DNA from 2 places in the Streptomyces taklimakanensis genome. Region 2 is predicted to be linked to the other one. Evidence: riboswitches for the same ligand, from Rfam matches in the RefSeq annotation. Region 2 holds a riboswitch; the other holds the start of a gene.
The links. Region 2 has a riboswitch for thiamine pyrophosphate ahead of thiO (glycine oxidase ThiO). Riboswitches for the same ligand answer to the same signal wherever they lie in the genome.
Positions count from the first base shown of each region.

Region 1: another riboswitch for thiamine pyrophosphate. It lies ahead of F0L17_RS19340 (thiamine ABC transporter substrate-binding protein); the one in region 2 lies ahead of thiO (glycine oxidase ThiO).

Region 1 covers NZ_WIXO01000001.1:4,334,860-4,346,765, forward strand. The annotation lists gene F0L17_RS19320 (phosphatidate cytidylyltransferase) at 1-827, shown strand, start outside; gene F0L17_RS19325 (DUF4365 domain-containing protein) at 1,113-1,880, shown strand; gene F0L17_RS19330 (HAD domain-containing protein) at 2,151-2,753, opposite strand; gene rlmN (dual-specificity RNA methyltransferase RlmN) at 2,912-4,018, shown strand; TPP riboswitch at 4,114-4,248, shown strand; gene F0L17_RS19340 (thiamine ABC transporter substrate-binding protein) at 4,243-5,322, shown strand; gene F0L17_RS19345 (ABC transporter permease) at 5,346-7,052, shown strand; gene F0L17_RS19350 (ABC transporter ATP-binding protein) at 7,055-8,134, shown strand; gene F0L17_RS19355 (hypothetical protein) at 8,264-9,490, opposite strand; gene F0L17_RS19360 (ABC transporter ATP-binding protein) at 9,472-10,236, opposite strand; gene F0L17_RS19365 (aminobutyraldehyde dehydrogenase) at 10,531-11,906, shown strand, end outside.
Region 2 covers NZ_WIXO01000001.1:1,315,716-1,327,621, reverse strand. The annotation lists gene F0L17_RS05875 (thiazole synthase) at 1-464, opposite strand, end outside; gene thiS (sulfur carrier protein ThiS) at 471-749, opposite strand; gene thiO (glycine oxidase ThiO) at 746-1,891, opposite strand; TPP riboswitch at 1,889-2,001, opposite strand; gene F0L17_RS05860 (NAD(P)/FAD-dependent oxidoreductase) at 2,201-3,442, shown strand; gene F0L17_RS05855 (Rv2175c family DNA-binding protein) at 3,475-3,840, shown strand; gene thiE (thiamine phosphate synthase) at 3,947-4,594, shown strand; gene metF (methylenetetrahydrofolate reductase [NAD(P)H]) at 4,749-5,666, shown strand; gene F0L17_RS05840 (hypothetical protein) at 5,688-6,734, shown strand; gene F0L17_RS05835 (phytoene desaturase family protein) at 6,790-8,307, opposite strand; gene F0L17_RS05830 (TetR/AcrR family transcriptional regulator) at 8,557-9,192, opposite strand; gene F0L17_RS05825 (SAV_6107 family HEPN domain-containing protein) at 9,431-9,946, shown strand; gene F0L17_RS05820 (methyltransferase) at 10,139-10,888, shown strand; gene F0L17_RS05815 (DUF3040 domain-containing protein) at 11,145-11,555, shown strand; gene F0L17_RS05810 (transglutaminase TgpA family protein) at 11,905-11,906, opposite strand, start outside.

The DNA of each region.
Region 1 (11,906 bases), 3.0 Mb from region 2:
CCCAAAGCCGCAAGCGGGCCGGCCGTGACCTGCGCGCCGCCATAGGGGTGGGTGTGGGGCTGGGCGTCGTCATCCTCGCCTCGCTCTTCGTCTACAAGCCCGTCTTCGTCGGCGTGATAGTGGTCGCCGTCGTGGTCGGACTGTGGGAGCTCACCTCCCGCCTCGCCGAGCGCAAGCAGATCCGGGTGCCGCTGGTGCCCCTGGCCGTGGGCGGCGCCGCCATGGTCGTCGCCGGATACGTCCGAGGCGCGGAGGGCGCCTGGGTGGCGGTGGCGCTCACCGCCCTGGCCGTCCTGGCCTGGCGGATGACGGAAGAACCGGGGAACTACCTACGGGACGTCACCGCGGGCGTCTTCGCCGCCTTCTACGTCCCCTTCCTGGCCACCTTCGTGGCCATGATGCTCGCCGCCGCCGACGGCCCGCAGCGGGTGCTGACCTTCCTGTTGCTCACCGTCGTCAGCGACACCGGGGCCTACGCCGTCGGCTGGCGCTTCGGCCGCCGCAAGCTCGCCCCGCGCATCAGTCCCGGCAAGACACGCGAGGGACTGCTGGGGGCGATGGTGTTCGCCATGGTCGCGGGCGCGTTGTGCACGCACTTCCTCATCGACGGCGGCGCCTGGTGGCAGGGCCTGGTGCTGGGGCTGGCGGCAGCCACCAGCGCGACCCTGGGCGACCTGGGTGAGTCCATGATCAAGCGGGACCTGGGCATCAAGGACATGGGAACCCTGCTGCCCGGCCACGGCGGCATCATGGACCGACTGGACTCCCTGCTGCCCACCGCCCCCGTGGTCTGGCTGCTGTTGACCGTCTTCGTCGGCGCCGGCTGACACCCCCGTTCCCCGGGCCCGGCGCCGCATCGCGCCGGGCCCGGGTGCGCCCGCGGAGGTGACCGCGGGCGGTAACCGCGCGGTCCGTCTGGTTCGTCTCGCTCGTCCCCGTCCCGTACACGGCCGTCCGGAGCCGGTGGACGCGTCCGGACCGCGTTCCGGCCGAGACCGACACAGCGGCGAAGCGAGGCACGTGGGGCGCACACCGCCACGGTCCTCGGGGACGGACAGCGTGTCGTTGGCCGGCCGTAACCTGATTCCCGCACACGGTGAGGGAGGGGCTGGATGCCGAAGGTGCCGGAGAGCCGGCGTGTCGGACGCATGGCGGTGAACGAGGTGCGTGCGTTGCTGGAGCGGCACGGCCACATCGTGCAGGAGATCGACGGTGGCAACGACCACGGCGAGGACCTGCACGTCACCTTCGTCCGAAGCGGGCAGCGGACGGAGGACTCCGTGGCCGTGCAGGTGAAGGGCGGGATCTCGACCCGGACCGGGAAGGGGCACCGTGTCCCGGTCGGCGACCACGGGGACAACTGGCGCGATGGCAGTCTCCCCGTGCTCTGCGTGGTCCACGACCCCGAGCGGGGCGGCCTCTTCTGGGCCAACGCGACCCGTCAACTCCGTCGGGCCATGGCACTGCGCAAGACGGCGAAGTCCATCGTCGTCCCCCGGGAGTCGGTACTGGAGGACGCGAGTCTCGACGCGTTCGTGCAGAAGATGCGGAACTATCTGGCTCGGGAACGCCAGGGGGTCGGCAGGTGGGCGGACATGGCGGGCGTCGAGTTCGCCCCGAACGACATCGTCAAGTTCTTCGAGAACGAGGTCGCCGAACCCATGGTCTTCTGGCAGCGCCGGGGGGAGCCGTACGCGACGCTGCTCCACCACGACCTGGACTGGGAGCCCGTGCCCGTCCAGGAGTGGATGCTCCGTTTCGAGCCGATCCCGTCGATCGGCCACGTCATCCTCGATCTCGCGGAAGCGCACTGGCTCATGGGCTGCTTCAAGTCCACGGAGTGGTGGCGTCGCCCGGCGGAGCGGCACGACCCCGTCTGAGTTCCGCCGGGCCCTCACCGGGAGGTACGCGAACTCGCGGCGCGAGCACGGTGCGCTCGGGTGGGACCGGACGCGAGGAAGGCCGAGCATTCCCGTTCTCGGTTCCGGGCGCGTGGGGCGCCGGGCACCGTGACCCGGGCCGTGTCCCGGCCGGAGCGAGCTGTACCGGCGAGGGCGGCCGACGCTGACAACCGTCGGTGGCTGAGCCGCGGGTCACAGCGTTGGCCGCCCCAAGCGCCCCAGGTCGGCGAGGTCCCGCGTCACGTCGTGTCACCATTCGGCATGGCCGCTGCACGTGCTCTCACCGCCGCACGAAGGGCCTCTGAGCGGTTCGTGATCCACCCCTGTCGAGATGGTCGGCGCGGTGAGGTGGAGCCAACCGGCGAGCACGTCGAAATCGTCGTCGGCGAGCCCTGTGCTCGGGTCGACACGGTGAAGCAGTGACGGTCCTCGGTGCTGGGCGGTAACCCAGAGTCGGTCCATTTCGCCGATCTCGTCATCGACCCAGACGAAACGGCGGTGGCCGGCCCACTCGACAAGGTGGCGAGTCTTCCAGTGCAAGCCGCGTGGTCCCTCGTCGGTGAACGTGTCCGGCCATCCGAGGACAGGCAGCGCCGGCAGTCCGAGTCGTGGGGCGACGGCATCGTTCGCGTCGTCCATCCATGTCGAGGCCCACACCATGTCGCACCCCAGGGCGGTCAGGCGCGGCCCGACGGCGGGGTCGAGGCGGTCCAGCAGTGGATTCCCCCGACGGTGAGACCCCGCGGAGCCGGCGGAGCCGCCCTGCCGGGGGCGATGGAACGGCGGCCCGAACGGGATCAGCGGTCCGTCGATGTCGAGGAAGAGGAGGGGGCGCTCCGCCGAGCCGGTCACAGCGGCACGATAGCCCCGTCGAAGCAGGAGGGACACCCGGTCCTGGGCCGTCTGTGGGCCGTGCGAGGGTGGCCGACGACGGCAGGCGGCCGGGGGTGACCACGGCCTCCCCGCTCCGGCCTGGGGTGCCGTAGTCGATCTGCGACACTGGAGAAGTTATGCCTGCACCCGGAGAACTCACCTTCGTCGCGCCGCGCGGGGCCGCCAAGCCGCCGCGGCACCTCGCCGACCTCACCCCCGCCGAGCGCCGGGAGGCGGTCGCGGCGATCGGCGAGAAGCCCTTCCGCGCCCAACAGCTGTCGCGGCACTACTTCGCCCGGTACGCCGCCGATCCCGCCGCCTGGACCGACATCCCCGCCGCCGCGCGCGGGAAGTTGGCCGGCGAACTGCTGCCCGAACTGATGACCGTGGTGCGGCATGTCACCTGTGACGACGACACCACCCGCAAGACCCTGTGGCGACTGCACGACGGGACGCTGGTGGAGTCCGTGCTGATGCGCTACCCCGACCGGGTCACCATGTGTGTCAGTTCCCAGGCCGGATGCGGCATGAACTGTCCGTTCTGCGCCACCGGGCAGGCCGGGCTGGACCGCAACCTGTCCACCGCCGAGATCGTCCACCAGATCGTCGAGGGCATGCGCGCACTGCGTGACGGGGAAGTGCCCGGCGGCCCGGCCAGGCTGTCCAACATCGTCTTCATGGGGATGGGCGAGCCGCTGGCCAACTACAAGCGGGTCGTCGGGGCCATCCGCCGCCTCACCGACCCCGAGCCCGACGGGCTGGGCCTGTCCCAGCGCGGCATCACCGTCTCCACCGTCGGCCTGGTGCCCGCCATCCACCGTCTGGCCGACGAAGGACTCAAGTGCCGGTTGGCGGTCTCCCTGCACGCCCCCGACGACGAACTGCGCGACACCCTGGTGCCGGTCAACACGCGGTGGAAGGTCCGTGAGGTCCTCGACGCCGCCTGGGAGTACGCCGAGCGGTCCGGCCGCCGGGTCTCCATCGAGTACGCCATGATCCGCGACATCAACGACCAGGCGTGGCGGGGCGACCTCCTCGGGCGGCTGCTGGCGGGCAAGCGGGCGCACGTCAACCTCATCCCCCTCAACCCCACCCCCGGCTCGAAGTGGACGGCCTCCCGGCCCGAGGACGAGCGGGCCTTCGTCGAGGCGTTGGAGGCCCACGGCGTGCCCGTCACCGTCCGCGACACCCGTGGCCAGGAGATCGACGGCGCCTGCGGACAGCTCGCCGCCACCGAACGCTGAGCCGTACCGGGAGACGGGGGCCCAAGGACGCGGCGGGCCGCTGGTACCGTGGCGGTGACCGCACAGGTCGCACGCAGTGTCGAACATCGAAACAATCGAACCGACAGGGGAGCGCGTACAGCGCTGAGAGTGCGGTGTCGCCGACCGGCCGGGAGGCCGGTTCCGGGGAGCCGCAGACCCTCGAACCTGATCCGGTTAGTACCGGCGTAGGGAGTCAACACACCGTGGTCACGAAGTTCCGGCGCGCCCTGGGCGTCGCCGTCCTCGGCACGCTCACCCTCTCCGCCCTGACCGCCTGCGGCGGTCCGGAGTCGTCCGGCGGCGGGAAGGGGGACACGAAGAAGGTCACCGTCGTCGCCCACGGCTCCTTCGTGCCCTCCGACGAGGTGCTGAAGGAGTTCACCGAGAAGACCGGCCACACGGTCGAGGTGCTGGGCGGCGACGACGCCGGCTCGGCCCTCAACCAGGCGATCCTCACCAAGGGCAATCCGCAGGGCGACGTCTTCTTCGGCGTCGACAACACCCTCCTCTCCCGGGCCCTGGACGCCGACCTCTTCACCCCCTACGAGGCCGAGGGGCTGGAGAAGATACCCGCCGAGTACCGGCTCGACGAGGAACACCGCGTCACCCCCGTCGACTACGGCGACGTCTGCGTCAACTACGACCGCTCCTACTTCGACGAGCGCGGTCTGGAGCCGCCGAGGACTCTGGACGACCTCGTCCGTCCCGAGTACAAGAACCTGCTGGTCACGGAGAACGCCGCCACCTCCTCGCCCGGCCTGGGCTTCCTGCTGGCCACCGTCGCCGAGTACGGCGAGGACTGGGAGGAGTACTGGGAGAGGCTGAGGGACAACGGCGTCGAGGTCGTCGACGGCTGGGAGCAGGCCTACAACGACCGCTTCTCCGGCTCCGCCGGCGGCCGCGGCGGCGACCGGCCGCTGGTCGTCTCCTACGCCTCCAGCCCGCCCGCCGAGGTCCTCGGTGCCGACCCGGCCCCCGAACAGGCCCCCACCGGGGTGGCCACCGGAACCTGCTTCCGGCAGGTCGAGTTCGCCGGGCTGCTGGACGGCGCCCGCAACCCCGAGGGCGGCAAGGCGCTGCTGGACTTCATGATCGGCGAGGCGTTCCAGGAGCACCTGCCGTTGCAGATGTTCGTCCACCCGGTGCGCGAGGGCACCGAGCTGCCCGAGGTCTTCACCCGGTACGGCGAGACCATCGAGGACCCGCACACCCTGGCGCCGGAGCGGATCGCCGCCGACCGCGAGACGTGGATCAAGGCGTGGACCTCGACCGTCCTGAGGTGAGGACGGGAGCCCCGGGCGGAGACGTGAGGCGGGACACCGAAGCGGGCGGGGGCGCGGCGACCGGCGGCCGCGGCAGGACGGCGGCGGTGCGGCTCGCCCTGATCGCCCCGCCCGCCGCCTTCCTCGCGCTGTTCTTCGCCTATCCCGTCGCCGCCATCACCGCCCGCGGACTGTACGACGGGGGCCGGTGGCACCCGGAGCGGATCGCCCTGGTGCTCGGTGAGCCCGGCATCCTCCACGTGGTGTGGTTCACCGTGTGGCAGGCGGCGGCTTCCACCGTGCTCACGGTCGTCCTGGCCCTGCCCGGCGCCTACGTCCTGGCCCGGTACGACTTCCCCGGTCGGCGCGTGGTGCGGGCGGCGGTCACCGTGCCGTTCGTGATGCCCACCGTCGTCGTCGGCTCCGCCTTCCTCGGTCTGCTGGGACGGGGAGGACTGACCGAGCAGTGGTGGGGCCTGCGGTTGGACGAGGGGCCCGCCGCGATCCTGCTCGCCCACGTCTTCTTCAACTACGCCGTGGTGGTCCGCGTCGTCGGCAGCCTGTGGGCCCAACTCGACCCCCGCCAGGAGGAGGCCGCCCGGGTGCTCGGCGCGGGCCGCTGGACCGCCTGGCGCACCGTGACCCTCCCGGCGCTCGCCCCGTCCGTGGCCGCCGCCGCGGCGATGGTCTTCCTGTTCACCTTCACCTCCTTCGGTGTCGTCCAGGTCCTCGGCGGCCCCCGCTACGCCACCCTGGAGGTGGAGATCTACCGGCAGACCGCCCATCTGCTGGACCTGCCCACCGCCGCCGTTCTGACGTTGGTGCAGTTCGCCGCCGTCGCCGCCCTGATGGCCCTGCACGCCCGCGGTGTCCGGCGTCGCGGCGGCGCCCCGGCCCTGGTCGACGCCTCCCGCACCGCCCGCCGTCCGCGCGGGGCGCGGCAGAAGGCGCTGTTGGCCGCGGTGCTCACGCAGATCACCGTGCTGATCGCGGTGCCGCTCGCCGTGCTCGTGGAGCGCTCCCTCAACGGTCCCGACGGCTACGGCACGGACTTCTACCGCGCCCTCGCCTCGTCCGACGCCTCCGGCGGGACCTTCGCCGTCGCGCCCTTGGAGGCGGTCGGCAACTCCCTGGCCTATGCCGTCGCCGCCACCGCCATCGCCCTGACCGTCGGGGGTCTCGCGGCCGTCGCCCTCACCCTGCGCGGGCCCGGCGGCCGGGCCGGACGGCTGGTGCGCGGTTTCGACGCACTGCTGATGCTGCCGTTGGGCACCTCGGCCGTCACCGTCGGGTTCGGCTTCCTCATCGCCCTGGACGAGCCGCCGCTGGACCTGCGCTCCTCGTGGATCCTGGTCCCGCTGGCGCAGGCCCTGGTCGGTGTCCCGTTCGTGGTGCGGACCCTGCTGCCGGTCCTGCGGGCCGTGGACGACCGACTGCGCCAGGCCGCCGCCGTCCTGGGCGCCCCGCCGGCGCGCGTGTGGCGCGAGGTCGACTTTCCGCCGGCGCGCCGGGCGCTGCTGGTCTCCGCCGGTTTCGCCTTCGCCGTCTCCCTGGGGGAGTTCGGCGCCACCGTCTTCATCGCCCGCGCCGACACGCCCACCCTGCCGGTGGCCGTCGCCCGCCTCCTCGGCCGGGCCGGCGAGGCCAGCTACGGGCAGGCCATGGCGCTCAGCACCATCCTGATGGTGGTGTGCGCGGCCACCCTGCTGGCGCTGGAGGGCGTCCGCACCGACCGATCGGGAGAGCTGTAGCCATGGCGTCCCTGCGACTTCGGGCCGTCACCGTGCGGTACGGCGGCCTCGCCGCCCTGGACGCGGTCGATCTCGACGTCGCCGAGCACGAGATCGTCTGTGTGCTCGGCCCCTCGGGCAGTGGCAAGTCCACCCTGCTGCGGGTCGTGGCGGGCCTGACGGAACCGGACGCCGGACGGGTGCTGCTCGCCGGGCGCGACCAGCGTGGGGTGCCGCCGCACCGACGCGGTGTGGGGCTGATGTTCCAGGACCACCAGCTCTTCCCCACCCGTGACGTCGGCGGCAACGTCGACTTCGGTCTTCGCGTGCGGGGGGAACCGCGCGAGGACAGGGAGGCACGGGTCGCCGAGCTGCTGGAGCTCGTGGGCCTCCCCGGCACCCGGCGTCGTCCCGTCGCCACCCTCTCCGGCGGGGAACAGCAGCGCGTCGCGCTCGCCCGCGCCCTCGCCCCCCGTCCCGGGCTGCTGATGCTGGACGAGCCGCTCGGACAGCTCGACCGGTCCCTGCGCGAGCGCCTGGTCGTCGAGTTGCGCCGGCTCTTTCGCCGGCTGGGCACCACTGTGCTGGCCGTCACCCACGACCAGGGCGAGGCCTTCGCGCTCGCCGACCGGGTGGTGGTGATGGAGGGAGGCCGGATCGTCCAGACGGGTGACCCCGCCGAGGTGTGGCAGCGTCCCGCCTCCGAGTTCGTCGCCCGTTTCCTGGGCTTCACCAACATCGTCCCGGCGACCGTGCGCGGGACCGTCCCCGGCACGGCCGACACGCCCTGGGGCGCGGTCCCCGTACCGGCCGACGCGCCGGCCGGGCCGTGCACGCTGCTGGTACGGCCCGGTGGGGTGCGGATCGAGGAGGCGGACGCCCCCGGGGACGGCGGGACGTCCGGTGCGGGCCTGCCCTGCACCGTGACGGCCCGCACCCTGCGCGGCGGCGGATTCTCGGAGATCTCGCTGCTCCTGGAGCCGGAGCGCGGACCGGCGCTGGAGGCGTCCTGCCCGCTGCGCTCGGCACCCGAACCGGGAGCGGCCGTGCGCGTCGTGTTCACCGCCGACGACGTGGTGGTGCTGCCGTCGGAGACGGCGTAGCGCGGAGGCCGCCCCGGCGGGACGATCCCGTCGGCGCGGCCCGTCGGCGGGGTGGGCCTCCCGCGCACCGGCGCCGACACCGACCGCGCGGGCCCGTGCCGTCCGCCCCGGTGCGCCACCGGGGCGGTGTCACCGTGTCAACGGCGCCGTGGCCAACTCCGCGACCAGCCAGGTCGGCGGCGCCAGCACCGCCAGCACGGCCACCACCCGCAGCGTCGCGGCGGCCCGCAGCAGCCGACGGGAGACACCGAGCCGGCACAGCCCGGCGGTGACGGCCGCCCGCGCGGCGCGGAACTCCGCGGCCGAGCCCAGCGCCGCCGCCACCGCACACACCAGCACCACCGCCGCGCCCAGCACCGTCAGCGGTCCCACGGTGGCCTCCCCGGCCCCGCGCGCCGTCCCGTACAGGCGGACCGACCCCAGGGCCCCGGCCGTCACCGCGCACAGCACTCCCAGCGGATGCCCCACGCGCGGCGCCTCCTCCCGCAGCGCCCGGCCCGCCAACAGCCGCAGTACCCCCGGTCGCCCGGCGGCCAGCAACATCCCGCACAGGTGCACCAGTCCCGGCCCGGCCAGCACCAGCCCCAGGCCGATCACCAGCCAGCCGGCCACCACTCCGACGCCGAGGGCGTCCGGCGGGGAGCCCGGGAGCGGCACCCCGGGGCCCGTGGACGTGGCGAGCCGGTCGGCGGCGTAGGTCTCCACGGCCAGACCGACCGCGGTGACCGCCACCCCCCACGGCAGGCCGGTGGGCACCGGCGGTGTCCGGCGCGGGAGGGCGGCGGCCGGATCCGGCAGACCGGTGGACGGGCCCGGGAGGGCGTCGGACGGGGTGGAGCGCAGTCGGGTCGCCAGCGCGCCGGCCCCGGCCGCCACCAACGGTGGCACGGCCAGCAGCGTCAACGCGGCGGCGCGCGGCAGCGGACGCCCGGCCCCCAGCAGCTCCCCGGCCGCCCCGGCCAGCGGTACGGCGTCCAGCGCCCCGCCCAGACCGCCGCGCAGGTGCACGAAGGCGGGCCATGCCAACGCACAGCCCACCGCGCAGTACAGGCCCGCGGTGACGGCGGCCAGCAGCGGCAGCCGGGCCGGCCCCACGCCCACCGCGTCCAGCCCCTCCCGGGGGCGCACGCTCGGATCGGCGCGGACCGTGGCGACGGCCAGGTGCGCCAGGGCCGCCAGCGGCACCGCGCACCACAGCAGCCGGGCCACCGCCGTCTGCGGATGCCCCGGGTGCGCCACGGCGTGGGACAGCACGCTCAGCAACAGGAATCCCACGGCGCCGGCGGCGGAGGCGACCAGCGCCCGCCGTGCCAGGGCGCTGGGGCGGGAGGTGCGCACTAGGTGGAGAGCGAGCACGGTGCCCTGCCTTCCGAGCCGGGTTTCCCGGCCGTCCTCCCGGCGGTCGCCGGAGCGTCCGACGGGGCCTCGGCGCCCACCCGGCGGCCGTCCACGAGCATCACCGAACGGTCTGCCACGCCCGCCACCCTCGCGTCGTGGCTGGCCAGTACGACCGTGATCCGGTGCGAGCGGGCCGCGGTGGTCAGGGTGCGCAGCACCCGCGTCCGTTCGCCCTGGTGCAGCCGGGCCGTCGGCTCGTCGGCGAAGACCACGGTCGGGGAGTGCGCCAGCGCGCGGGCGATGGCCACCCGCTGACGCTGCGCGTGGAGCAGCGCGCCCGGCCGGCTGCGGGCGAACTCGCCGACGTCCAGCCGGTCCAGCCACTCACCGGCGCGCCGACGGGCCTCCCGTCGCCCCGTCCCCGACAACAACAGCGGCAGCGCGGCGTTCTCCCACACCGTCAGCTCCGGCAACAGGTGCGGTTCGCTGCCGACCCATCCGAAGCGGCCGCGGCGCAGCCGCTCACGTGCCGAGGCCGTGAGGCCGTGCACGGGAACGCCGTCGAACCAGACCTCTCCCCGCCCCGGCACCAGACGCCCGGACAGGCAGCCCAGCAGCGTGGACTTGCCGCTGCCGCGCGGACCGGTGACGGAAACGATCTCGCCCTCGCGGACCCCGACGGACACGTCCAGCAGCGCGGGCGATCCCTCGTGCTCGTAGTGCAGTCCGCGCGCCCAGAGCAGGTCCTCGGGTGCGGTCACCATCGACGGGCACCTCCGCTCGCCTTCGGGGTCGTGCCTCCCTCCCTGACGGGTGAACGAGTGCCAGGGGGTATCGGTCACTGGCACGGTACGGACCGCGGCCGCGACCGGAGCGGTGGCGGGCGCGGGAGCCGCCCAGTTTCCTCCGAATGGTCCTTCGGGTGCCCCTCCCACGCATTTCCGCCATTCGGGTGTCCGGAGCGGAAGAATTCCCGGGCCGGCGGGTGTGCCCAACACGTTCTTCGGTGGTTAGGGTGGGTGTCTCATTCATCGGACAACAGAGCAGGAGGGCGCGAAGTGGGCACCGAACTGCGTCGGCTGCGCAACCACATCGACGGGGAGTTCCGGGACGCCGCCGACGGGCGCACCACCGACGTCGTCAACCCGGCGACCGGCGAGGTGTACGCGACGGCTCCGCTGTCCGCCGCCGCCGACGTCGACGCCGCCATGGCCGCCGCCGAGGCCGCCTTCCCGGCCTGGCGCGACGCCACCCCCGGCACCCGACAGACCGTCGTGCTGAAGATCGCCGACGCGATCGAGAAGCGCGGTGACGAGCTGCTGGCGGTCGAGTGCGAGAACACCGGCAAGCCCCTGGAGCTGACCAGGGCCGAGGAACTGCCGATGATGCTCGACCAGATCCGTTTCTTCGCGGGCGCCGCCCGCCTGCTGGAGGGCAAGTCCGCCGGCGAGTACATGGAGGGCATGACGTCCTTCGTCCGGCGCGAGCCGGTCGGGGTGTGCGCCCAGGTGGCGCCCTGGAACTACCCGATGATGATGGCCGTGTGGAAGTTCGCCCCGGCCCTGGCCGCCGGCAACACCGTCGTCCTCAAGCCCTCGGACACCACTCCGGCCTCCACCGTCCTGTTGGCCGAGATCATCGGCGGCGTGCTGAAGGAGATGGGCCTGCCGGCCGGGATCTTCAACGTCGTCTGCGGCGACCGGGAGACCGGCCGCCTGATGGTCGAGCACCGCACCCCGGCGATGGCCTCCATCACCGGCTCGGTCCGCGCGGGCATGGAGGTGGCCGGCAGCGCGGCCAAGGACGTCAAGCGCGTCCACCTGGAGCTGGGCGGCAAGGCACCCTGTGTGGTCTTCGAGGACGCCGACATCGACGCGGCCGTCGAGGGCATCCGCGACGGCGGCTTCTTCAACGCCGGTCAGGACTGCACCGCCGCCACCCGCGTCCTGGTCCACGAGTCGGTCCACGACGAGTTCGTCGCCGCCCTGGCCAAGGCCGCCGCCGAGGTGAAGACCGGTGACGTCGCCGACCCCGACTGCTTCTACGGGCCGCTGAACAGCTCCACCCACCTGGAGAAGGTCACCGGCTTCATCGAGCGCCTGCCCGAACACGCGAAGGTCGAGACGGGCGGCAAGCGGGTCGGCGACAAGGGCTACTTCTTCGCCCCGACCGTGGTCTCCGGGCTGCGGCAGGACGACGAGATCGTCCAGAACGAGGTCTTCGGCCCCGTCATCACCGTCCAGCGGTTCGGTGACGAGGCCGAGGCCGTGGCCCACGCCAACGACGTCGAGTACGCCCTGGCGTCCTCGGTGTGGACGAGGGACCACGCCCGCGCGATGCGGATGTCCAAGGCGCTCGACTTCGGCTGCGTGTGGATCAACACCCACATCCCGCTGGTCGCCGAGATGCCGCACGGCGGCTTCAAGAAGTCCGG
Region 2 (11,906 bases):
CCCAGCGGCATGATCGCCGCGCAGCCCACGTCCTCCAGCTTCCGGGCCAGGACGGGGTCGTCGTTGGTGTACGGCAGCACGGTGAAGCCGTCGTCCACCAAGGTCTCGGCGGCGTCCAGGAGTTCGACCGGGTCGGGCAGGAGGGTGCGCTCGTCGGCGACGACCTCCAGCTTGACCCAGTCCGTCCCCAGCGCCTCACGGGCCAGCCGGGCGGTGAGAACGGCCTCCCCGGCGGTGAAACAGCCGGCGGTGTTGGGCAGCACTCGGATGCCGTGTCGTCTCAGCACCGTCAGCACCGACCCGGAGACGGTGGGGTCCACGCGCCGCATCGCGACGGTGGTCAACTCGGTGCCCGAGGCGACCAGGGCGCGCTCCAGCACCTCCAGGCTGGGCGCGCCGCCCGTGCCCATGATGAGCCGGGAGGAGAAGGTGGCGTCGGCGATGACGAGCGGATCGTCGGCCATGGTGGGTCAGCCTCCCTGGACCGCGGTCAGGACCTCGACGCGGTCGCCGTCGACGAGTTCGGTGGTGGGCCACTGCCCGCGCGGCACCACGGTCTCGTTGACGGCCGCGGCGACGCCCGTGGCGGCGGAGGTGAGGGACGCCACCAGCCGGTCCAGGGTCAGCCCGGCCACGACCTCGGCCGGCTCCCCGTTGACGGTGACGGTGACGGTGGCGGCGGCGCTGGTGGTGGCGTTGGCGGTGTCCGTGGTGGTGTCGGCGGCGCCGGCGGACGCGCGGGTGGTCATGCGTGGACCTCCTGGAGAGGGCGGGAGAAGCGCCGGGGCGTGAACGGGCGCGCCTCCTCGGGGAGTTCACCGGTGGTCAACGCCTCGGCCAGGGCGTCACCGGTGACCGGCGCGAGCAGCACCCCGTTGCGGTGGTGGCCGGTGGCCAGGTACAGACCGGGCAGGGCGGTCGGGCCCAACAACGGCGCGTTGTCGGGGGAGCCGGGGCGCAGGCCCGCGCGCGTCTCCACCAACGGCAGTTCGGTGATGCCGGGCACCAGTTCGTGGGCGTCGCGCAGCAACTCGTAGACGCCGCCCGCCGTCACCGTGGTGTCCCAGCCCTGTTCCTCGCTGGTGGCGCCCACCACCAGCTCCCCGTCCACCCGCGGCACCAGGTAGACGTGGCCGCCGCGGACCACGGCCCGCACGGTGCGGGAGAGGAACGGGGCGTACACCGGCGGAACGCGCAACCGCAGGATCTGGCCCTTGACCGGGCGGACCGGCGGCAGCGCCTCCGCGGGCACCCCCGCCAGCCGCCCGCTCTCGCTGCCCGCCGCCAGCACCACCCGCTCGGCCTCCAGCGCGGCCCCGTCGGCCGACACCACGCCGGTCGCGCGGTCGCCGGTCACGACGAGCCGCTCGGCCCGCCGCCGCACGAAGGCGACGCCCGTGCGCTCGCAGGCGGTCAGCAGCGCGGCCGTCAGCCGTCTCGGGTCGGCCTGGTGGTCGCCGTCGACCCGCAGCCCACCGCGCACCCCGGGGGCCAGCATCGGCTCCAGACGCCGGCACTCCCGGCCCGTCAGCCAGGTCGGGTCCAACCCGCAGCGGCGGTGCAGCGCGTGCAGTTCCCGCAGGTGGGCGCGGTCGTCGGCGTCCAGGGCGACGGCCAGGGTGCCGCAGGCGCGGTAGCCGATCCCCGCCCCGGACACCTCCTGCAACTCGGCCGCGAACTCCGGATAGCGGCGCGCCGAGGCGAGGTTGAGGGCGAGCAGGGCCTCCTCGCCGTAGTGCAGCTCCGTGACGGCCGCCAGCATCCCGGCCGCGACCCGGGCGGCCCCGCCGCCCGGCTCCGGATCGACGACCGTGACCTCCGCTCCGCGCTGCGCCGTCCGCCAGGCCGTGACCAGCCCGATGACACCGCCGCCGATGATCACCACACGCATGTGCGCCGTGCCCCTCCCTTCGCCGGCATGACCCGGATCAGGTTCGTACGGTCGGAGGCCGCGCACGCCTCCCTCTCAGCCCGGTGCGCCGGGCTCCCGCGAGTCCTCGTGCTCGATGCGCCCGGCGACGGTCCCGCCGGGACCCGCCGTGGTCCCGGTCGTGGTGCCGCCGTCCGAACTGCCGCCAGCCTAGCCCCGCGCCCGGCGGGGATGAAGGGGAGCCCGGCACAACCGCGCGGGGAGCCGGTGGCCGGGGCGGAGTTCCGGTGTGCGGCTCCGCCCGGCCCGTCGACCTCCTACAGTGATCGGGTGAACGTGCGAACCGAACAGCGGAGCGGAGAACGGGTCCTCGTCGTCGGTGCCGGGATGGCCGGGGTGCAGACCGCCGTGCGACTGCGCGAGCGGGGCTGGACGGGACGGATCGTCCTGGTCGGTGCCGAGCCCCACCGGCCGTACGACCGTCCGCCGCTGTCCAAGGCCGTGCTGACGGGCGGGGCCGCCGGGTCGGCCTTCGACGTCGACTTCGACGCCCTCGACGTGGACCTGCGCCTGGGCGTGACCGTCACGGGCCTGCGGGCCGCCGACCGGGAGGTGGACACCGCGAGCGGGCCGGTGCCCTACGACCGGCTGGTCCTGGCCACCGGCGCCGAGCCGGTGTCGCTGCCCGGCGGCGGGGGCGTGCCCGGGGTGCACCTGCTGCGCACGCTCGACGACGTCCACCTGCTGCGGCCGGTGCTCGCCGAACGGCGGGACGTGGTGGTGGTCGGCGCGGGCTGGATCGGCGCGGAGTTCGCCACCGCCGCCCGCGAGGCGGGCTGTCGGGTCACCGTGGTCGAGGCCGCCGACCGGCCGCTGGCCGGAGTGCTGCCGCCCGAGGTCGCGGCCCCCATGCGCCACTGGTACCGGGAGGCGGGCGCCGAGCTGCTCACCGGGCGCGCCGTCACCGCCGTGCGCCCCGCGGACCGCGGCCGCGTCGAGGTGGAGCTCTCCGACGGCGCGGTGCTCCGCGCCGGGGGCGTCGTCGTCGGGATCGGCGCCCGCCCGGCCACCGGCTGGCTGACCGGCTCCCCGGTGGCGCTGGGCGAGGACGGGGCCGTCCTCGCCGACGACCGGCTGCGCACCTCCGTCCCCGACGTGTACGCCGTCGGCGACTGCGCCTCCTTCCCCTCGGCCCGCTACGGCCGCCGGCTGTCGGTGCACCACTGGGACAACGCCCTCCAGGGGCCGCGCACGATCGCCTCGGTGCTGGTGGCGGGCGAGGCCGAGACCCCGCCGTACGACCCGGTGCCGTACTTCTGGTCCGAACAGTTCGGCCGCTTCGTGCAGTACGCGGGCCACCACGACGACGGCGACGAGCCGCTGTGGCGCGGCGACCCCGGGGACGCGTCGTGGTCGGTGTGCTGGCTGCGCGAGGGGGTGCTGAACGCCGTGCTGGCGGTGGGGCGGCCGCGCGACCTGACCCAGGGGCGGAAACTGATCGAACGCGCCGCGACGTTGGATCCGGCACGTGTCGCCGACCCGTCCGTCCCCCTGAAGAGCGCCGTGCGCTAGTGGCTGTCGGTGGGAGGTGGCAGGCTTGTGCCGTGAACGAGATTGACGCGAAGACCGATGCTCTCGTCCCGGCCTGGCTCACCCTCCCCGACGTCGCCGAGAGGCTCGGCGTCGAGGTGACGCGCGTACGGCAGCTCGTCAAGGAGGGACAGCTCATCGCGGTGCGCCGGGGTGAGAACAGGGTGCTCCAGGTGCCCGCCGACTTCATCGGCGACGGCCGCATCGTGAAGGGGCTGTCCGGGACGATCACTCTGCTCAGGGACGACGGCTTCAGCGACGAGGAGATGCTGGAGTGGCTGTTCACGCCCGACGACTCCCTGCCCGGCACCCCGGCGCAGGCGCTGCGGGAGAACCGCGGCACCGAGGTGAAGCGACGGGCCCAGGCGCTGGCCGTCTGAGCCGGGCGTCCGGCACGGCCGGGCCGAACAGCACGACGGAACCACCGCACGACACACCGACGTGCGGGCCCGCCGCGGACGCCCGATCCGGGGGAGCGAGACCCGCATGACGGCCACCGCACGAGAGCGGCTCGACGACGCGCGCCTGTACCTGTGCACGGACGCGCGCAAGGACCGCGGCGACCTGCCCGAGTTCCTGGACGCGGCGCTGTCCGGCGGGGTGGACATCGTGCAACTGCGCGACAAGGGCATGGAGGCCGGCGAGGAGCTGGAGCACCTGGCCGTCCTCGCCGACGCCTGCCGCCGGCACGGGAAGCTGCTGGCCGTCAACGACCGCGCGGACGTCGCCCACGCGGCCGGGTCGGAGGTGCTCCACCTGGGCCAGGGCGACCTGCCGGTGCCCGCCGCCCGCGCGATCCTGGGCGACGACATCCTGATCGGCCGCTCCACCCACAGCGAGACCGAGGTGGACGCGGCGCTGACCGAGCCCGGCGTCGACTACTTCTGCACCGGACCCTGCTGGCCCACCCCCACCAAGCCCGGTCGCCCCGCCCCCGGACTGCCGCTGGTGCGGTACGCCGCCGCGCGCGCGCCGCGACGACCGTGGTTCGCCATCGGCGGGATCGACACCTCCAACCTGGACGAGGTGCTGCGGGCCGGGGCGCGGCGGGTGGTGGTGGTCCGTGCGATCACCGAGGCGGACGACCCGGAGGCCGCCGCGGCGGAACTGGCGGAGCGGCTGCGCTCGGCGTAGGGGGCGGCCGACCGCCGGGCCGCCCCGGTGGCGCGCCGGACGCCCTCGGCCGGTTCCGGGTCCGGCTGTCCACCTACTGGACAGCAGTCGGGCCAAACAGACAAAAGCCCTCGTGGAAGCGGTTGCGGGGCCTCCTCGTGGTTAGCCTGCCCCCATGGCCCTCGGTACCCCTTCCACCAGGACGGATCACGCGCCCACCGTCCGTGAGCTGCTCGCCTCCGGCGAGCACTCGTACTCCTTCGAGTTCTACGCGCCCAAGAGCGAGAGGGGCGAACGCACCCTCTGGAACGCCATCCGTCGAGTGGAGGCCGTCGCCCCCACCTTCGTGTCGGTCACCTACGGCGCCGGGGGCTCCTCCCGGGAAGGCACCGTACGAGCCACCGAGCGGATCGCCACGGAGACCACCCTCACCCCCGTCGCCCACCTCACCGCGGTGGACCACTCCATCGCCGAACTGCGCAACGTCATCGGCCAGTACGCCGACGCCGGAATCCGCAACATGTTCGCGGTCCGGGGCGACCCGCCCGGTGACCCGACGGGGGAGTGGACGCCCCACCCGCAGGGCATCACCTACGCCGCCGAACTCGTCCGGCTGATCAAGGAGTCGGGGGACTTCTGCGTCGGCGTGGCGGCCTTCCCCGAGATGCACCCGCGCTCCACCGACTGGGAGAGCGACATCCGGCACTTCGTGGCCAAATGCCGCGCCGGCGCCGACTACGCCATCACGCAGATGTTCTTCTACGCCGACGACTACCTGCGCCTGCGGGACCGGGTGGCCGCGGCGGGTTGCGACACCCCGATCATCCCGGAGATCATGCCCGTCACGAACGTGCGGCAGATCGAGAGGTTCGCCAAGCTCAGCAACGCGACCTTCCCGCCGGACCTGGCCGAACGCATCCTCGCGGTCGAGCACGATCCGGCCGCTGTACGCTCATTGGGCATCGAGTACGCCACGGAGCTGTGCGCGAGGCTGATGGCGGAGGGTGTCCCCGGACTCCACTTCATCACCCTCAACCACTCCACGGCGACGCTGGAGATCTACGAGAACCTGGGCCTGCACCGGCGAGGCTAGGACGGGTGGGGGAGGACGTACGTGGGGTGGACGCTCCTCTACATCGCGTTCGGAGCCGTCGCGGTGTGGCTGCTGGCCGAGGTGTTGTTGCAGTACAAGGCGCGGCTGCGCTGGAGGTTGCTGGCCTTCGGCGGTTTCGCCGCGGTGGTCGTCGGCGTGGTGGTGTTCTCGTCGGTGGTGGTGATCTCGGTGGGCGCCGCGGCCTTCGCCGTCGGCCAGACCTTCGTGACGCTCTCCTACCGGCGCGGCTTCACCGCGGGCTGGGCGCTGGGCGGCATGCCCGGCAACAGCAGGCGCCGTCGGGAGGGGCGGCCCGTGCGGCCCGGTGACGCCGAACCGAGCCTGGAGGTCTCCGGGCTGGAGGTCCACGCCCCCGAGGCCCGGGAGTCCGAGATCCCCGCCCCCCGGGAGGGGGACGAGCTCCACGCCTATCGGCCCGAGCCGCTGCCGGACGACACCGGCGGCTACGGCGTCTACCGGCGGGAGGACGCCCCCCACGAGGAGCGGCCCGGGTCGGACCGGCCCGAGGCCGACGCGTACGCGGGAACCGACGCGTACGCGGAAACCGAGGGGTACGCGGGAACCGAGGGGTACGCCGGGGGCGAGGGGTACGCGGACACCGGTCACCCCGGTTACTCCGACTCCCCCGACCACGGCCGCGGCGACGAGTACGGGTACGGGTACTCCTACGACCACGGGTACGCCACCGGCCCCTCCGCCGACCCCTACGCGGGGGACACGGCCCAGGGCGTCCAGGGGTACGCCACCGACCCCTCCCACTCCTCCGACGGCTACGGCACCGCCTACACCACCGGGTACGCCGAGTACACCGAGTACACCGGGTACGCCGCCGGGTACACCACCGACCCGTACGCCGGACAGGTCCCGACCGACGGGGCGTGGGTGCCGCAACAGCGCGGCGCCGAGCCACGGTACGAACCGTACGGCTACGCCCCGGACGCCCCGGACGACCCGAACGCGCCGGACCCCCGGGACGGCGCCGCCGGGTACGGCGACCACGACGCCCCCTTCGGGGCCGGCCACCACGGGGAACAGCCCCGGTACTGAACCGCGGGGCCGACGGCCCCGCGGCCCCGCGCCGGGGCGCGCCGGTGCCCCCGTCTCACCGCGAGCCGCGCCAGTCGTCGCCCTCGACGATCAGCCCGGCGACCAGCGCCCCCGACATCCCGGCGTGCGCCAGCCCGCCCCCGGGGTGCGCCGAGCCGCCCGCCCGGTACAGGCCGGCCGTACGCGTCGGATTGGCGGCCCGCAGGAACGCGCCCTCCGCCCCCGCCAGCGCCGGGGCCGGCACGGCACCGCCGGGGGCGCCCGTCTCCCGCTCGGTGTCGGCCGGGGTGCGCACCTCGCGCCACAGCACCCGACCGCCCAGCGCCGGCCCTGTCACGTCCACCGCCGCCAGCGCCTCGTCGGCGATCCGCTCCGCGGCGCCCGGTGCCGTCCAGTCCACCGGGCCGCCGTCCCAGGCCCGCGCACCGGTCCCGGCGAGCCCCTCGGGCCGCCCGGCCCCCGCGCGGTGCGGGGGCACGACCATCGACAGCACCACCGCCTCGTGATCGCCGTCGGGGACCAGGGCGGGGTCGTCGGGGCGCAGCACGGTGACGGTGCGCGCCGGCTCGCCCGGGGCGGAGACGTGCACCACCGTGCGGTGCGCGGTTCCCTCCGGGCGGGCGCCGCGCAGCGCCAGGAGCACGGTCAGCCGCCCGGTCGCGTACCCGGGGCCGCCCTCGGCCCCGTCGCCCCGGCCGCCGTACATCGACCGGGGATCGGCCCCGCAGACCACGGTGTCGGCCGCCACCCGACTCCCGTCGGCCGACTCCACGCCCGTGGCCCGGCCGCCCTCCACCACGACGCCCGACACCTCCGCGCCGAAGCGGAACTCCACGCCGCGCTCCAGACAGCGCCGGTACACCGCGTCCGCCAGCGCGCGCATCCCCCCGGCCACGTACCAGGTGCCGAAGGTCTGCTCCAGGTACGGCAGGACGGCGGCGCTCGCGGGGGCGCGGCGCGGATCGAGACCGTGCGCGAGCACGTGCCCCTCCAGCAGCGCCACCAGCCGCGGATCGCGCAGTTCGGCGCGGGCGACCTCGGCCAGGGTCGGGGGGCGGCGGCGCAGCAGTCCCGGCCGCCGCCGTGCCGGGTACGGGTCGCGGGCCAGCGGCCCGGGGTCCGCGGCGGAGGTCAGCGGTTCCTCCAGCAGCGGACGGCGAGCGACCTCCCACGCCCGGCGGGCCCGGACCAGGAACTCGCTCCAGCGCTCGCCCGCGCCCGCGCCGAGCGCGGCGTCCAGGGCGTCGACCGCTCCGCCCCGGGAGCCGCCCGGCAGACGGACGGTCGTGCCGTCGGCGAGGACGTGCTCCACGGCCGGTTCCACCTCGGTCAGCGCCACGCACGACTCCAGCGGCTCGCGCCCCGTCTTGACGAACAGGTCGCGCCAGACGGCCGGCAGGTGCAGCACCCCCGGCCCGGTGTCGAAGCCGAAGCCGTCCCGCTCCAGACGGCGCACCGCGCCGCCGTGGGTGTCCGTCCGCTCGTACACCGTCACCCGCCGGCCGGCGACGGCCAGCCGGGCGGCGGCAGCCATCGCGCCCATACCGGCGCCGATCACCACAGTCCGTGCCATGGGCAGTGACTCTAGTCGGGCGGCGGTAACGGCTTCGGGCGGCTGTACGCAGAGGTGGGTAGAAGTACCTGAGTAGGGTTCTGAGTACCCGTACGGATGGGCTTCGACCGGCACGGACGGCAGAGTCGGAGACGGCGGACACACCGCGCCGCACCGCCGACACGGGGCGGCGGAACGGCACGGCGGCCGTCCGTGGGGGAGTTCTCGGGGGAACGGGGGAGAACGGGGGACGGGAGCGGGCGGTACGGCTCAGGCCGGACCGCCCGCTCCCGTGAGCCGGCCGTCCAACAGCGCCGACAGCGCGCGGTGCACCTCCTCCACCGTCCGCTCCGGCTGGAACACCTTCCAGTCCAGCGCCGTCACCAGCACCGTCCCCACCAGGGCCGAGGCGGTCAGCGGCACGTCCACGCGGTCGTCCGGGCCGCCCGGGGCCGCCTCGGCGCGCAGCTCCTCCTCCACCACGGCCACGACCCGGCGGCGCACGGCCGCCAGGGTCGCCTGCCAGGGACGCTCGGTCCGCCACACCTCGGCGACGTAGAGCTTGGCGAAGGCCGGGCAGCGGTCGATGAAGGCCAGCCCGGCCCGGAGCATCGCGTCCAGCGTTCCCCCGGCGCCTCCGGTGTCCCCGGCGTCCCCGGCGCGTCGTTTCGCGCCGTCCGCGGCCTGCCGCAGCGAGGTGGCCAGTTGCTCGGCACCGTGCAGCAGCAGCGCCTCCAGCAGCCCCTCCTTGCTGGTGAAGTTGTAGTAGACCGTGCCCTTGGCGACACCGGCGCGCTCGGCGATCTCGTCCACCGTGGTGGCGGAGAAGCCCTGTTCGGCGATGAGCGTCACGGCCGCTTCGTAGAGCCTCTGCCGGGTGGCGTTCCATCGCGTGACGCTGTGCATGCGCCGATTCTCACCGATGCGCGTGGGTGGAGGGGACCCGACCCGCCCACCGCGGGGGAACCCGGACGCACCGGGGGCGAGGTCTGTCCCGGTACGTCGGAGAGCTGGGGCAGGAGGGTGTTTGCCCAGCTCAGGGCCGATTGTCAGTGGCATGCGCAACGATGTTCCCAGAGCGACCGACGAGGCGTGACCAAGCAGACGCGAACGGCACAGTCAGACGGCGACAGGAGGTTCGCAGATGAACGGGCCCGCGAAGGACGTCCACCCCGTGCTGCGTCGGGCGTCGGCCCCGCCGGCCGCGCTCGACCTGCTCGCGCAGGCGCGGCACGGTCTGGACGAGGCGGCGGAGCTGGAGCATCCCAACGACCGCTACGCCACCGCGCACCTCGCCGCCCTGCGCACCGCCGCCGCGGTGCTGGCGGTGCGCGGCCGCCCCGAATCCACCGCACGCGCCAGAAAACGCATACGCAGCGCCTGGGAGGTCCTCCCCGAGGTGGCTCCCGAACTGGACGAGTGGAGCAGGCTGTTCGCGGCCGGGGCGCCGAAGCGGGCCCGTGCCGAGGCGGGCATCGAGGGGGCGGCCGGTGCGCGCGACGCCGACGACCTGATGCGCGACGCCGGCATGTTCCTGCGGATCGTCGAACAGATGCTGGTGCGGCAGCCCGTCCTGCCGCACCCCGGGGTCGCCGCGGAGGAGCCGCGGGCGCGGGCGGGCCGGGGCGACGGGGCCGAGCCCGGGTTGCGCGCGGGCTGAGCAGGGGGCGAGCGCCGAGCACGGACTCGCGGGTCCGCGCCCGCCGGTGGGAGCCCGCCGGGTCCGTCGCCGCGGTCCGCCCGCGACGGGTCACGTGCCCGGCGGCGTGCCTGGCGCGGGGCGGGCGGTCGTGTGCTCGGCGACGCAATAGGCTTGGGGCAGCCACGTCCGAGCCGCCGAGGAGCGTCCGCCATGTCCCGCCCCCACACGCACGTCCGCACCGCCGTGGTCTGGGAGGTCCTGAGGGAAGCGCTCGAGGAACGGGCCGAGACCGCCGGACGGGAGTCGCTGGAGGTTCTGGACACCGGGGGCGGCACCGGCAACTTCGCCGTGCCCGTCGCCAGGCTCGGCCACCGGGTCACCGTGGTGGACCCGAGCCCCGACGCACTGTTCGCGTTGGAGCGGCGCGCGGCCGAGGAGGGGGTGGCCGACCGGGTGCGCGGTGTGCAGGGCGACGCGCACGGTCTGTTCGACGTGGCCGAACGCGGCGGCTACGACGTGGTGCTCTGCCACGGGGTCCTGGAGTACGTCGACGATCCGGCCGAGGGCCTGCGCAACGCCGCCGCCGCACTGCGGCCCGAGGGCGGCACCCTGAGCGTGCTCGCCGCCGGCCTGGGCGGCGCGGTGCTCGCCCGTGCCCTCGCGGGCCACTTCACCGAGGCCCACCGGGCGCTCACCGACCCCGACGGCCGGTGGGGCGACGGCGACCCGGTGCCCCGGCGCTTCACCCCCGAGCGGCTCGCCGACCTGGTCGCCGCCAGCGGCCTGGAGGCCGGCGCGGTGCACGGCGTACGGGTCTTCGCCGACCTGGTGCCCGGTGCCCTGGTGGACACCGAACCGGGCGCCCCGGAGGCACTGGCCCGCCTGGAGGAGGCGGTGGCCGAACTGCCCGACTTCCGGTCCGTCGCGGCACAGCTCCACGTACTGGCGCGTACACGCTGAGTCCCGGCACGCGTTGCGGTCGCGATGCGGGTGGGCACGGGAGACCCGAACGGTCGCTACCCGCCGTATGATCGAAACACACCGTCCGGCATGACGGCACGGCGGCGGGGGAATGAGAAGCCCGAAACCGCCATCCGGCACCCCGGTCCCGGTGGCACAACTGGCGTAGAGGGGCGGGTTTCACGGGGGCGAATCCCAGCCTATCCTTGAAGGGTCGCACCCGGTCGCCCCCGCGACCGACGAGTAGGAGGACTCCGTGCCGCTCTCTGAGCACGAGCAGCGCATGCTCGAGCAGATGGAGCGAGCGCTGTACGCCGAAGACCCCAAGTTCGCGACAGCGCTCGAGGGAAGCGAGCTGCGCACGTACACCCGGCGACGGGTCTACCAGGCGGTCGCGGGCTTTCTGGTGGGCGTCGCGCTCCTCATGGCCGGGATGGTCGCGAAGATGGTCGTCGTCAGCGTGTTGGGCTTCCTCGTGATGCTCGGCTGCGCCGTCCTCGCGGTGACCGGCTGGCGCAAGGCCCCCAAGCCCGGTGAGCAGTCCCAGGACGGCGGAGGGCCCGACGGCGGATCCCCGTCCCACCCCCGCAGGCAGGCGCGTCCACGGCGTTCGATGATGAATCGCATCGAGGATCGCTGGCAGCGCCGCCGCGACGAGCAACAGTAACGGTCCTCCCACCCCGTACGCCCCGCAGCGCCGTGCCGGTGCCCACCGGCGCGGCCCGCTCCTCGAAGCGCCATTCACGCGATCTTCCCCACCCACCGGGTGTGAATCCGGGCACCTCCCGCTCCCGTCCGCCCGGCCGGTCCCGTCCGAGGCCGGCCCCGCGGCGGCCACCGCGAGAAGCGGAACCGGATCCGGCACAGGACGGGAACCCGGCGGGTTCCCGGCCCCCTCGTCCTGCCCGTCCCGCCCGTCTCGCCGTCCGCCCCTCGCCCCCGGTCGGGCGGGCGCGAGCCGGCAGACGTCGGCCGCCGATCCCGCGCCCGAGCCGCGGAGGGCGGAGCCCCGGGCCTC